DNA from 3 places in the Herbaspirillum sp. C7C2 genome. Region 1 is predicted to be linked to each of the others. Evidence: predicted binding sites of a transcription regulator. Region 1 holds the regulator's gene; each other region holds the start of a gene.
The links. Region 1 encodes sigma-54, which starts transcription at its own class of promoters, with help from an activator protein. Its sites were predicted from a motif close to TGGCANGNAANCTGCTTT; they were not measured.
Positions count from the first base shown of each region.

Region 2: HWE04_RS05690 (nitrate regulatory protein) is a predicted target of sigma-54. The motif match lies at 1,598-1,615, and genes of this name have one in related genera.
Region 3: HWE04_RS23015 (TorF family putative porin) is a predicted target of sigma-54. The motif match lies at 1,320-1,337, and genes of this name have one in related genera.

Region 1 is NZ_JABXGI010000016.1:24,427-27,700, forward strand. It holds gene hpf (ribosome hibernation-promoting factor, HPF/YfiA family) at 185-547, opposite strand; gene HWE04_RS17960 (RNA polymerase factor sigma-54) at 706-2,196, opposite strand; gene lptB (LPS export ABC transporter ATP-binding protein) at 2,264-3,004, opposite strand; gene lptA (lipopolysaccharide transport periplasmic protein LptA) at 3,007-3,274, opposite strand, start outside.
Region 2 is NZ_JABXGI010000002.1:441,206-444,479, reverse strand. It holds gene HWE04_RS05695 (gluconate 2-dehydrogenase subunit 3 family protein) at 1-126, opposite strand, end outside; gene HWE04_RS05690 (nitrate regulatory protein) at 301-1,560, opposite strand; gene HWE04_RS05685 (YncE family protein) at 1,713-3,053, opposite strand; gene HWE04_RS05680 (DUF305 domain-containing protein) at 3,174-3,274, opposite strand, start outside.
Region 3 is NZ_JABXGI010000031.1:10,672-13,945, reverse strand. It holds gene HWE04_RS23030 (helix-turn-helix domain-containing protein) at 1-243, shown strand, start outside; partial or broken gene HWE04_RS23025 (magnesium chelatase domain-containing protein) at 461-658, opposite strand; gene HWE04_RS23020 (accessory factor UbiK family protein) at 732-977, opposite strand; gene HWE04_RS23015 (TorF family putative porin) at 1,396-2,178, shown strand; gene HWE04_RS23010 (P-II family nitrogen regulator) at 2,191-2,529, shown strand; gene HWE04_RS23005 (ammonium transporter) at 2,545-3,274, shown strand, end outside.

The DNA.
Region 1 (3,274 bases):
GCCGCTTCGGGAGAACAGCGGCGATGATGGACGCGGGATCACTGTTTGCCACAGGAAATGAAACCGGCCCCGGCGCCGCAAAATGAAAAAGGGCGCTTGCGCGCCCCTTCCTCATGAGATTCCCACCTTATGCGTCACGCTGTCGTTGCGCACCCGCCGGCAGGAATGGTCCTGAATCCTTGTCTTATGCCGCGCCAGCCACTGCATCAGCGGGGGTATCGTCGGGCAGACGCTTGGCCATGGAGTGATGCTCCTGCAAGCGGTCCTTGTGCTTGATGACCTGGCGGTCGAGCTTGTCGATCAGGGCATCAATAGCGGCATAGAGGTCGTGCGCAATGCTTTCCGCATGTAGATCCTTCCCCTTGATGTGGACGTTGATTTCCGCTTTTTGGCGCTTTTCCTTTTCTGTGAGTTTATCTACGCTCAGGATCACGCTGACGTCGATCACGTTGTCGAAATGGCGCTTGATACGGGCCAGCTTGCTTTGCACGTATTCCCGGATGGCGGGGGTCAGTTCGAGGTGGTGTCCACTGATGGTCAGATTCATACAAGACTCCTATCGTGAGGTCACTGGAGGTTCGTGCGATGCATCGTCTACAGCTGCTGTACCACGGGCACGGTCTTCGTGTCGGATGGCATGGGCACCAGGTAGGGATGCTTGCCTGAACACAGCAACGGTACTGCTACAGAAAAACTGAGGAAAGCTCAGAGGGACTTGCGGAGATTGACTGGCGGAATCTTCAACACTTCGCGGTATTTGGCGACTGTGCGTCGCGCGACCACCATGCCTTGTTCTGCCAGCATATCCGCAATCTTGCTATCGGATAATGGGGTCTGCGGGTTTTCGGCTCCTATCAACTGTTTGATCAGCGCCCGTATCGCGGTGGAGGAGGCTTCGCCTCCGGTTTCAGTCGCGACGTGGCTACCGAAGAAGTACTTCAACTCGAACATGCCGTGCGGCGTGAGCATGTATTTTTGAGTTGTCACGCGAGAGATTGTGCTCTCGTGTAGACCCAGTGTATCAGCAATTTCACGCAGCACAAGGGGCCGCATGGCCACTGCGCCATGTGAAAAGAAGTTTCTTTGACGTTCGACAATAGCCTGCGCGACTCGCAAAATTGTATCGAAACGTTGCCGCATGTTCTTGATGAGCCACTTAGCTTCCTGCAACTGCGACGACAGCGATCCTTCGCCCTTGGCCTGCTTGAGCGCACTCGCATACATTGCATTGACGCGCAGCTTGGGCATGACCTCATGGTTGAGCATGACCTGCCAGCCGTTCTTTGTCTGTTTGACAATCACGTCCGGCACCACGTAGTCCGAAGCATCGCGCGCGAATTCGGCACCCGGATGCGGACGGCACTGACGGATCACCGCCTGTGCTTCGCGCAGGTCCTCGTCATCGCAATCGAGAGCCTTCTTGATCTTGTTGAAATCGCGCTGTGCGAATAGCGGCAGGTAATCCTCGACAATCCTCAAGGCAAGCTTGCGGGTGACGAAGGGCACCTTGGGCAGGCGGCGGATCTGCAGTGCCAGACATTCACCGGCACTACGCGCACCCACCCCGGCCGGGTCCAGGCTCTGCAGCAGCTTCAGCGAGATCGACAGTTCTTCCAAGTCAACGCCCAGCTCTTCCGGCAGGCGCGCCAGGATGTCTTCCAGCGGTTCCTCCAGGTAACCGCTTTCGTCCAGCGCATCGGTGAGCAGTTCCAGCAGCGCACGGTCGCGGTGTGTGCGGGCGGTGACCCGTATCTGTTCCAGCAGGTGTTCGCGCAGGGTCAGCTCATGCGCTTCCAGTTGCGGGCGGGCATCGTCGTCGTCGGGCGATTTGCCACTGCGTGCCACGTCGTCGAAGCTCCAGTCGGATTCGCCACTGACACCGCTCTCGGGGCTGTTGTCCTGATAGTCGAAACTGGCTTCGCCATCAGTAGCGGAGGGGGCTGCTTCGTTGCCGCTGTCGCCAGCGGGCTCGGCCACTCCGGTGGAGGGCGCGGAAGAGACCGCGCCATCGGCCAACAGGCGCACCGAATTGTCGAGAGCGTCGTCCAGGCGTTCGAGCAGGGGATTGTCGGACAGGATCTGTTCCAGTTCCTGGTGCAGTTCCAGCGTCGACAGTTGCAACAGCCTGATCGACTGCTGCAGTTGCGGCGTCAATGCGAGGTGCTGCGAGGTACGTAACTGGAGCGACTGTTTCATCTGTCTTTCTGGGAGCGGCGTGGCCCGCTGGTTGCAATACCGTTGTGTGGCCGATGGACGGCGGGTGCTACATGCGGAAGTGTTCGCCCAGGTATACGCGGCGCACCGATTCGTTGGCGATGATCTCTTCCGGGTTACCGCTGGCCAGCACCGTGCCCTGGTTGATGATGTAGGCGCGGTCGCAGATACCCAGGGTTTCCCGCACGTTGTGGTCGGTGATGAGCACGCCGATGCCGCGTTCCTTGAGGAAGCGCACGATGCGCTGGATTTCGATCACGGCAATCGGGTCGATACCGGCAAACGGTTCGTCCAGCAGCACGAAGCGCGGATCGGTGGCCAGTGCGCGGGCGATTTCCACGCGGCGGCGTTCGCCACCGGAGAGCGACAGTGCCTGGCTCTCGCGCAGCTTTTCGATCTGCAGTTCATGCAGCAGGTTGTTCAGGCGGCCCTCGATTTCATCGCGCGAGAGCGGCTTGCCGTCCTCCTGGCGCAGCTCCAGCACGGCGCGGATGTTGTCTTCCACCGTCAGCTTGCGGAACACCGAGGCTTCCTGCGGCAGGTAGGACAGCCCCAGCGTGGCGCGCTTGTGGATCGGCAGGCGCGAGATGGGCGAACCGTCCAGATCGATTTCGCCACCGTCCGAGGGGACCAGGCCGACGATCATGTAGAACGAGGTTGTCTTGCCGGCACCGTTGGGGCCAAGCAGGCCGACCACTTCGCCACTACGCACTTCCATGGAGACGTCACGCACCACCTGGCGCGCACCATAGCTTTTCTTCAGGCCGCGAACGACCAGTGAGCTTGCCATCGTTACTGGTCCTTTCCGTTCTGACGGCGCTGGGCCGGTGCCGGCGTAGCGGGCTGGGCGGGCGTGGAAGGCTGGGCGGCATCCGCCGGCGGCGGGTTCTTGGGCTGGATCACGGCAGTGATGCGTCCTGCCCCCGGCTTGCTTTCGCCGCTGGCGGTGTTGTTGACGGAGTAGAACTCGGCGCGGCTGTCATAAGAGATGAATTCGCCATTGACTTCGTCAGTGATGCGGTTGCCATCCATGCGCTGAATGTGCGCCCGCTGGAACAAC
Region 2 (3,274 bases), on a different contig from region 1:
GGCCGACTGGCCCTGGGCAGCCACGGTGAGGCCACCGGTGGTCACCGCCAGCGCGGCAGCCGGCGCGGCAGTCAGGGCGCCGCGCAGGAAGTGGCGGCGATTGGCGGAGATGCTTATTTTTTTCATGGCGCGTTTCCGTGTGGGAAATCGGGGCCGCAGCAAGGCAGATGCCTTCCGTACGGATGAGCCATGATGCGCGCTTGCGCAGCGCGAAGGGATCAGTGAATCTGAGGTTTTGGTGTCGGAAACGTCTGACATCGCAACGCTGTACCAGCACCGCGATGTCCGCATGTCCGCTGCTCAGGCGTCCGGCAGGATCTCGGTCAGCGAGAGGATGGCCTGGGCCACTTCGGCGATGCGCCGGTTCTGGTTCATCGCATGCTTGCGCAGCAGGCGATAGGCGTTTTCTTCGTTGAGCCCCTGCTTCATCATCAGCACGCCCTTGGCGCGTTCGATGAGCTTGCGTTCTTCCAGGCTCTCGCGCACGGTGGCCAGTTCCTGGGTCAGGTTCTGCAGCCGTTCGGATTGCGCCCGCAGCAGGTCGACGATGGATTGTGTCAGGTGCGGCCCGACCCCGGCATCCATGGGGCCGCCGCTCAGGTGCCCGCCATCCAGGCTGGAGGAGAAGGTCGCCAGGGGTGCCAGCGGATCGAGCGCCTCTTCCTGGCTGAACCACTGGCCCTGATCGTCCAGCTCCTTCTGCAGTTCGATGATCTTGGCGCGGCATTGCGCCTGCACGTATTGCGCCAGGTGAATCTCGACCTGATGCAGACCGTCAATGCGGGTGGAGCAGCACTGGTACCAGGCATCGGCCATATCGGAATCCAGCGGCCGCTCGTGCGAGGTCAGCAGCTTGCGGCGCAGTCGCTCGAGCTCCGCCAGCGGCAGCGTGGCCTGCATCGCCGTCCACTCATTGCGGAAACCCTCGGCGAAAGACTCGAAACGGCGCAGCGCCTGCTCCTGCATCTCGATCTGGTATTCGATGCTCTGTTCCTGCTCGCGCGTGATCTTGCCCATGGCAAAGGCCGCGGCCCCGCCGGCGCGTTCGCGGCCAGCGAATTCCTTGCCCTGCATCAGGTTGAACAGCGCCACCAGCAGGCGTGAGATCTGTGGATCGACTGCCACATCGGCGGCCTCGAACACCAGCGCCAGCAGCGCCCCCACCAGCGTCTTGAAACGTTCGTAGCTGGCGGTCGGCGAGCAGGCCAGGGCCGCCACGTCGGCGCGCAGGCGCGGCAGGCCGTCCAGGGCGTGCAAGGCAAAGGCGATGCGGGTGTAGAGGCGGGCACCGTTGGAAAGTGCGTTGTCATGTTCGGTTGCCTCCAGCCAGGAGGCAAATTCCTGCTGGGCCACCTCGCTGGCGGCCACGCGCTCGCGCCACACCAGGGCATCACGCTCACCGCGCGAGCCCAGGTAGATATTGGAAATGCCGCGTTCCTGCTGCAGGCAGTGGATCAGTTTGCCCACCGTCAGCACCAGCTGGCAGGTGCGGGCGAGGCGTTGCAGTTCTTCCACTTCGCAGCGGCGGGCAGTGATCAGGTAGTTGAGGACGTTGCTCATGGGCGCAGGAAAGGGGGGGAGCGGGCAGCCGCCAGGGCATGCAATATTCGTGCAATGCCCGGCGCTGCCGCGATTGTAAAGGATCGCTCCCCTGCCCGAAACCCCGGGGCGGGCCGGCGACCTTGCACCCTGGTCCGCCCCGCCGTACCTGATTACATGTCGCTGACCAGCACGGCACGGCTGGCGTCGGCTGGTGCCGTGCCTTCCATCACGATCAGTTTCAGCGGGCCGGACTGGGAAGATTGCGCACCCGGTTCGGCCAGGCGGCGCGCCGGACCGATGGCCGTGCCGTTGGACATGCCCTTGGCATCGGTCACGAAGCTGGCCACCGGCGCACTCTGGCCACTCAGGTAGACGTTGTAGTTGGTCTGCGGCTTGAGCTTGAAGAGCGACACCTCCAGGGCATCGACCACGCCCAGGTTGCGCGACACCACGAAGCCCTTGGCTTCCGGCGCCGTCACGGGTTTCAGGCGGATATTGAGCGGTTCGGCATTGGCCAGCGGCGCCAGGTTCTGCTTGCCATCCCCGTCGCCGACCACGTTGGAAAGGAAGATCAGGGCCTGCGGCGCCTGGCCACCGGCGACGTGGGCGATCACCTTGTTCTGCGCCGGATCGATCACCTCCATGCCGTCACCGTTTTCCAGACCCACATAGACCCGGCTGCTGTCGTCGGAACTCCAGATGCCATGCGGCAGCGCACCGGTCGGGATGGTCGCCAGCAACTGCGCCTGGGCATCGGTGCTGTAGACCTTGACCACGTTCTCGCCACCCACCGTGACATAGGCCAGCACCTGGCCGTTGACCGTGGCAAAGGCCAGGTGATTGGTGATGAAGCCGGTATCGATGACGCCGCTCACCTTCAGGGTGCGGGTGTCGATGCGGGTCACCTTGCCCACGTCCTTGTGGGTCATCCACAGTTCCTTGTGGTCGGGCGTAAATTGCAGGAAGGGCGAGAAGGGGCTCACCACGTCGATCTTCTTGATCACCGTATGCGACTTCACGTCGATCACATCCACCTGCGGCGTAAAGCTCGATACCGAGAAGGCCAGCTTGTTGTCCGGCAGGAACTGCACCATGCCGGGACCGACGGCGGTCTGGATGCGACGGGTTTCCTTGAAGGTCTGCGGGTCGATGACGGAGATGTAGTCCTCGCCGCGCACCACCACCCAGACTTCCTTGCCGTCGGCACTGAAGAAGCCCTCGTGCGGCGAGCGGCCGACATAGGTCACGCCCTTGACGGCATTGGTGGCGGTATCGATGAAGGTGACCGAGTTGGACCCGTTGGAGATCACCACCAGGGTCTTGTGGTCCGGCGAGAAGCCCATGCCGTGCACGTTGATCTGGCCGCGATACAGGGGCGAGAGCACGTCCGGACGCGGATTGCCCAGGCGGATCTGGCCCACCAGCGTATTGTCGGCAGGATTGAAGACCGACACTGTATTGCTGTTCTGGTCGGCCGTGTACACCCGGTCATGGGCGGTGGGCAGGGCCATGGCTGAGCAGGACAGCAAGGACAGCAGCGAAATGGTGAGGGTGGAAAGTGCGAGTCTGGATGATTTCATGGCGTTGGCGCGGTGGTTGGAAAAGCGGGGGGAGGCACAGTGATGGCGGGCTCAGGGCGCGCTGGAGGGGTAGCCGTGGCGCTTGAGCCAGGCCTGCATCACCTGGATCTCGTTCTGCTGTTCGGCCACGATGCCCAGTGCCAGATTGCGTA
Region 3 (3,274 bases), on a different contig from region 1:
TCGCGATACGAGAATGGGCGGCTGAATACCTCGCTCGATCAAATTGATAATTTCGCGGCATTTTTTAATGTTCCCGTATGGACGCTTTTTGCGCCGACGGATCTGCAATCCGCCTTCCCTGATCCGATTTTGCTAACAAAGATGCGCTCTCTTTCCCCTAAGCATCGAGCGACGCTCCATGACCTTATTCAGGTGTATTGCAATGCACATCACTCTGCTTTGAAAGCAGGCTCTTCTAGGTAGGTCACCACACATCTTCCATGATACGTGGCCCCGGGTTAGATAAGTTCAACAAGCCGGGCACCGCTGAAATCACTCCCTTACAGATGGGCTGATAAACGCAGCAGTTCACCTTTTTATGGGCGTACGCCTCCCATAGCGCTCTTGGAAGCGAAGACGTTACGTCCTTCCTTCAAGGCGTCTATCAAGTTCATTTTTCTTGATTTTACGGTTGACAACATGAGATACGTCGCGCCGGGAATTCGAACCGCGCATTCTGCAGCGCCGCCCGGACGCGGTCCTTGGCTTCCTTCACTTCGGCTTCGGGAAGACCGACGATGGTGAAGGCCGGCAGGCCATTGGCCAGATGCACCTCCACCGTCACCGGTGGGGCGGCCATGCCGGCCAGGGCGCGGCTGCGCAAGACCGCCAGGCTCATCGCAACGAGCCCGGCAGTGTGCTGGAAGGGAAAAGGGGAGGGGGAAGAAGGGAAGTGAGGGTTGTCGCCAGGGTCATGGGGTCTGTTTTTGCTGAGCCTCAAGCTCGGCAACACGCGCTTCCAGCGCTTCCAGGCGGGCGCGGGTCTTGGCCAGCACCTGGGCCTGGATGTCGAATTCCTCGCGCGTGACCAGGTCCAGCTTGGCAAAACCCTGGCTCAGCATGGCCTTGACGTTCTTCTCGATGTCCTTGGCCGGAGAATTCTCGATCGCCTTGTTGATCTTGGATTGCAGGTCTTCAAAAAATGGGGGCTTGTCCATGTCGGATCTCCTTGGCAGATAGCTAAGCTGCAAGTTTAGCGGTTTCGCAGCCATCCTCAAAACGCGATGCCCTGATGAGACCGTTTTTTTGCGAGCGGGTGCCGGAAAGTGAAGAATTTTCCTTCAGGAAATGCTCCGACTTGGTGACTTTGGCTTCGCCCCGGGCCCACGCACCAAAATGTGTTTGCCTCGTTTGACGCAGGATTATCAAAAAGCAATCAATATCGCACCAAGGTCGTGCATTTTCGCTTCGAGTGCACTATTTTGAAGCTGGTGTCGAAAAAAATCGTTGTAAATCTCCGCTTTCCAGCAAAAACACAAGTCTGCCTTGCCGAAAGGACATGGCACGGCTCCTGCTACATGGTTTGGGCAAAAGACTAAAAGACTTAACTGTTAAACACAAACCAGAGGGAAAGTCATGAAGAAACTGATTCTTGCAACAGCCATCGCAGCATCCTTCGTTTCTACCGTGGCCCGTGCAGAGGACGCCAAGCCAGACAATGAATTGAGCTTCAACGCTGCGGTCGTGAGCGATTACCGCTACCGCGGCCTGACCCAGACGCGTTTCGACCCGGCCCTGCAGGTTGGCGCTGACTACACGCACAACCCGACCGGCCTGTACGCCGGCACCTGGCTGACCAACATCAAGTGGATCAAGGACGCTGGCGCACTGACCGGTACCGATACCAAGGGCGATGTCGAATGGGACATCTACGGCGGCAAGCGCGGTGACATCGGCGGCGGCTTCACCTACGACGTCGGCGGCCTGTACTACTACTACCCGGGCAACACCCTGGCCAATGCCGGCCTGAAGAACGCCAATACCTTCGAACTGTATGGCCAGATCGGTTACGGCCCGGCCTACTTCAAGTATTCGCAATCGCTGACCAACCTGTTCGGCGCGGTCAACAGCAAGTACAGCCAGTACTACGACCTGGGTGCCAACTTCGAGACCTTCTACGGCGTGATGCTGGGTCTGCACGTGGGTCACCAGAACGTGCGCGGCAACCCCAGCGAGGCCAGCTACACCGACTGGAAGATCGGCCTGTCCAAGACCTTCGACGAAGTCGCCGGCATCACCCTGGGCGTGGCCTATGTCGGTACCGACATGAAGGATGGCTTCGCTACCACCCCGGCATCGGACGGTGCCAAGAACGTCGGCAAGAACGGCGTCGTCGTCTCCATCAGCAAAACTTTCTAACAAGAGGTTCGTATGAAACTGATCACTGCGATCATCAAGCCGTTCAAGCTGGACGAGGTGCGTGAAGCCCTCTCCGCGATCGGTGTGCAAGGCATCACCGTGACCGAAGTCAAGGGCTTCGGTCGTCAGAAAGGCCATACCGAGCTCTATCGTGGCGCCGAGTATGTGGTCGATTTCCTGCCCAAGACCAAGATCGAGGCAGCGGTGGACGACGCCATCGTCGAGCGCGCGCTGGAAGCCATCGAGACCGCAGCCCGCACCGGCAAGATCGGTGACGGCAAGATCTTCGTCCAGGATCTGCTGGATGTGATCCGTATCCGTACCGGCGAAACCGGCAAAGACGCTCTGTAAAAAAGGGGAACTCTAATGAGCATGAAGAAAATGTTTTCCGGCGCGCTCGCCATTGGCGCGCTGCTGTTTGCAGTAGGTTTTACTGCCCCGGCCCAGGCGCAGGACGCGCCCAAGCCTGAAGCTGCGGCCACCGCCGCTGCCCCGGCCGCTGCCGCTCCGGCTGCACCCAAGGCTGAAGCTGCCGCTCCTGCCGCTGCTGCTCCTGCCGCCCCGGCGGCCGCTGCCGCCGCACCCGCACCGGTGCCCAACAAGGGCGATACCGCCTGGATGCTGGTCTGCACCGCCTTCGTCATCCTCATGACCCTGCCGGGCCTGGGCCTGTTCTACGGCGGCCTGGTGCGCAGCAAGAACATGCTGTCGGTGCTGATGCAGTGCTTCATGATCTTCTCGCTGATCTACATCCTGTGGTTCGTGTACGGCTACAGCATCGCGTTCACCGAGGGTGGAGCATTCTTCGGCGGCTTCGACCGACTGTTCCTGCATGGCCTGACCGGTGATTCGACCACCGGCACCTTCAGCAAGGGCGTGGTCATCCCCGAACTGGTCTTCGTGGCCTTCCAGGGTGCGTTTGCAGCCATCACCGTGGCGCTGATCATCGGTTCCTTCGCAGAACGCGTGAAGTTCTCCGCCGTGATCCTGTTCTCGATCCTGTGGTTCACCTTCTCCTACCTGCCGATGGCCCACATGGTCTGGTTCTGGCCGGGTCCGGACGCCTTCACCGACGCTGCTGCCGCTGAAAAGGCGA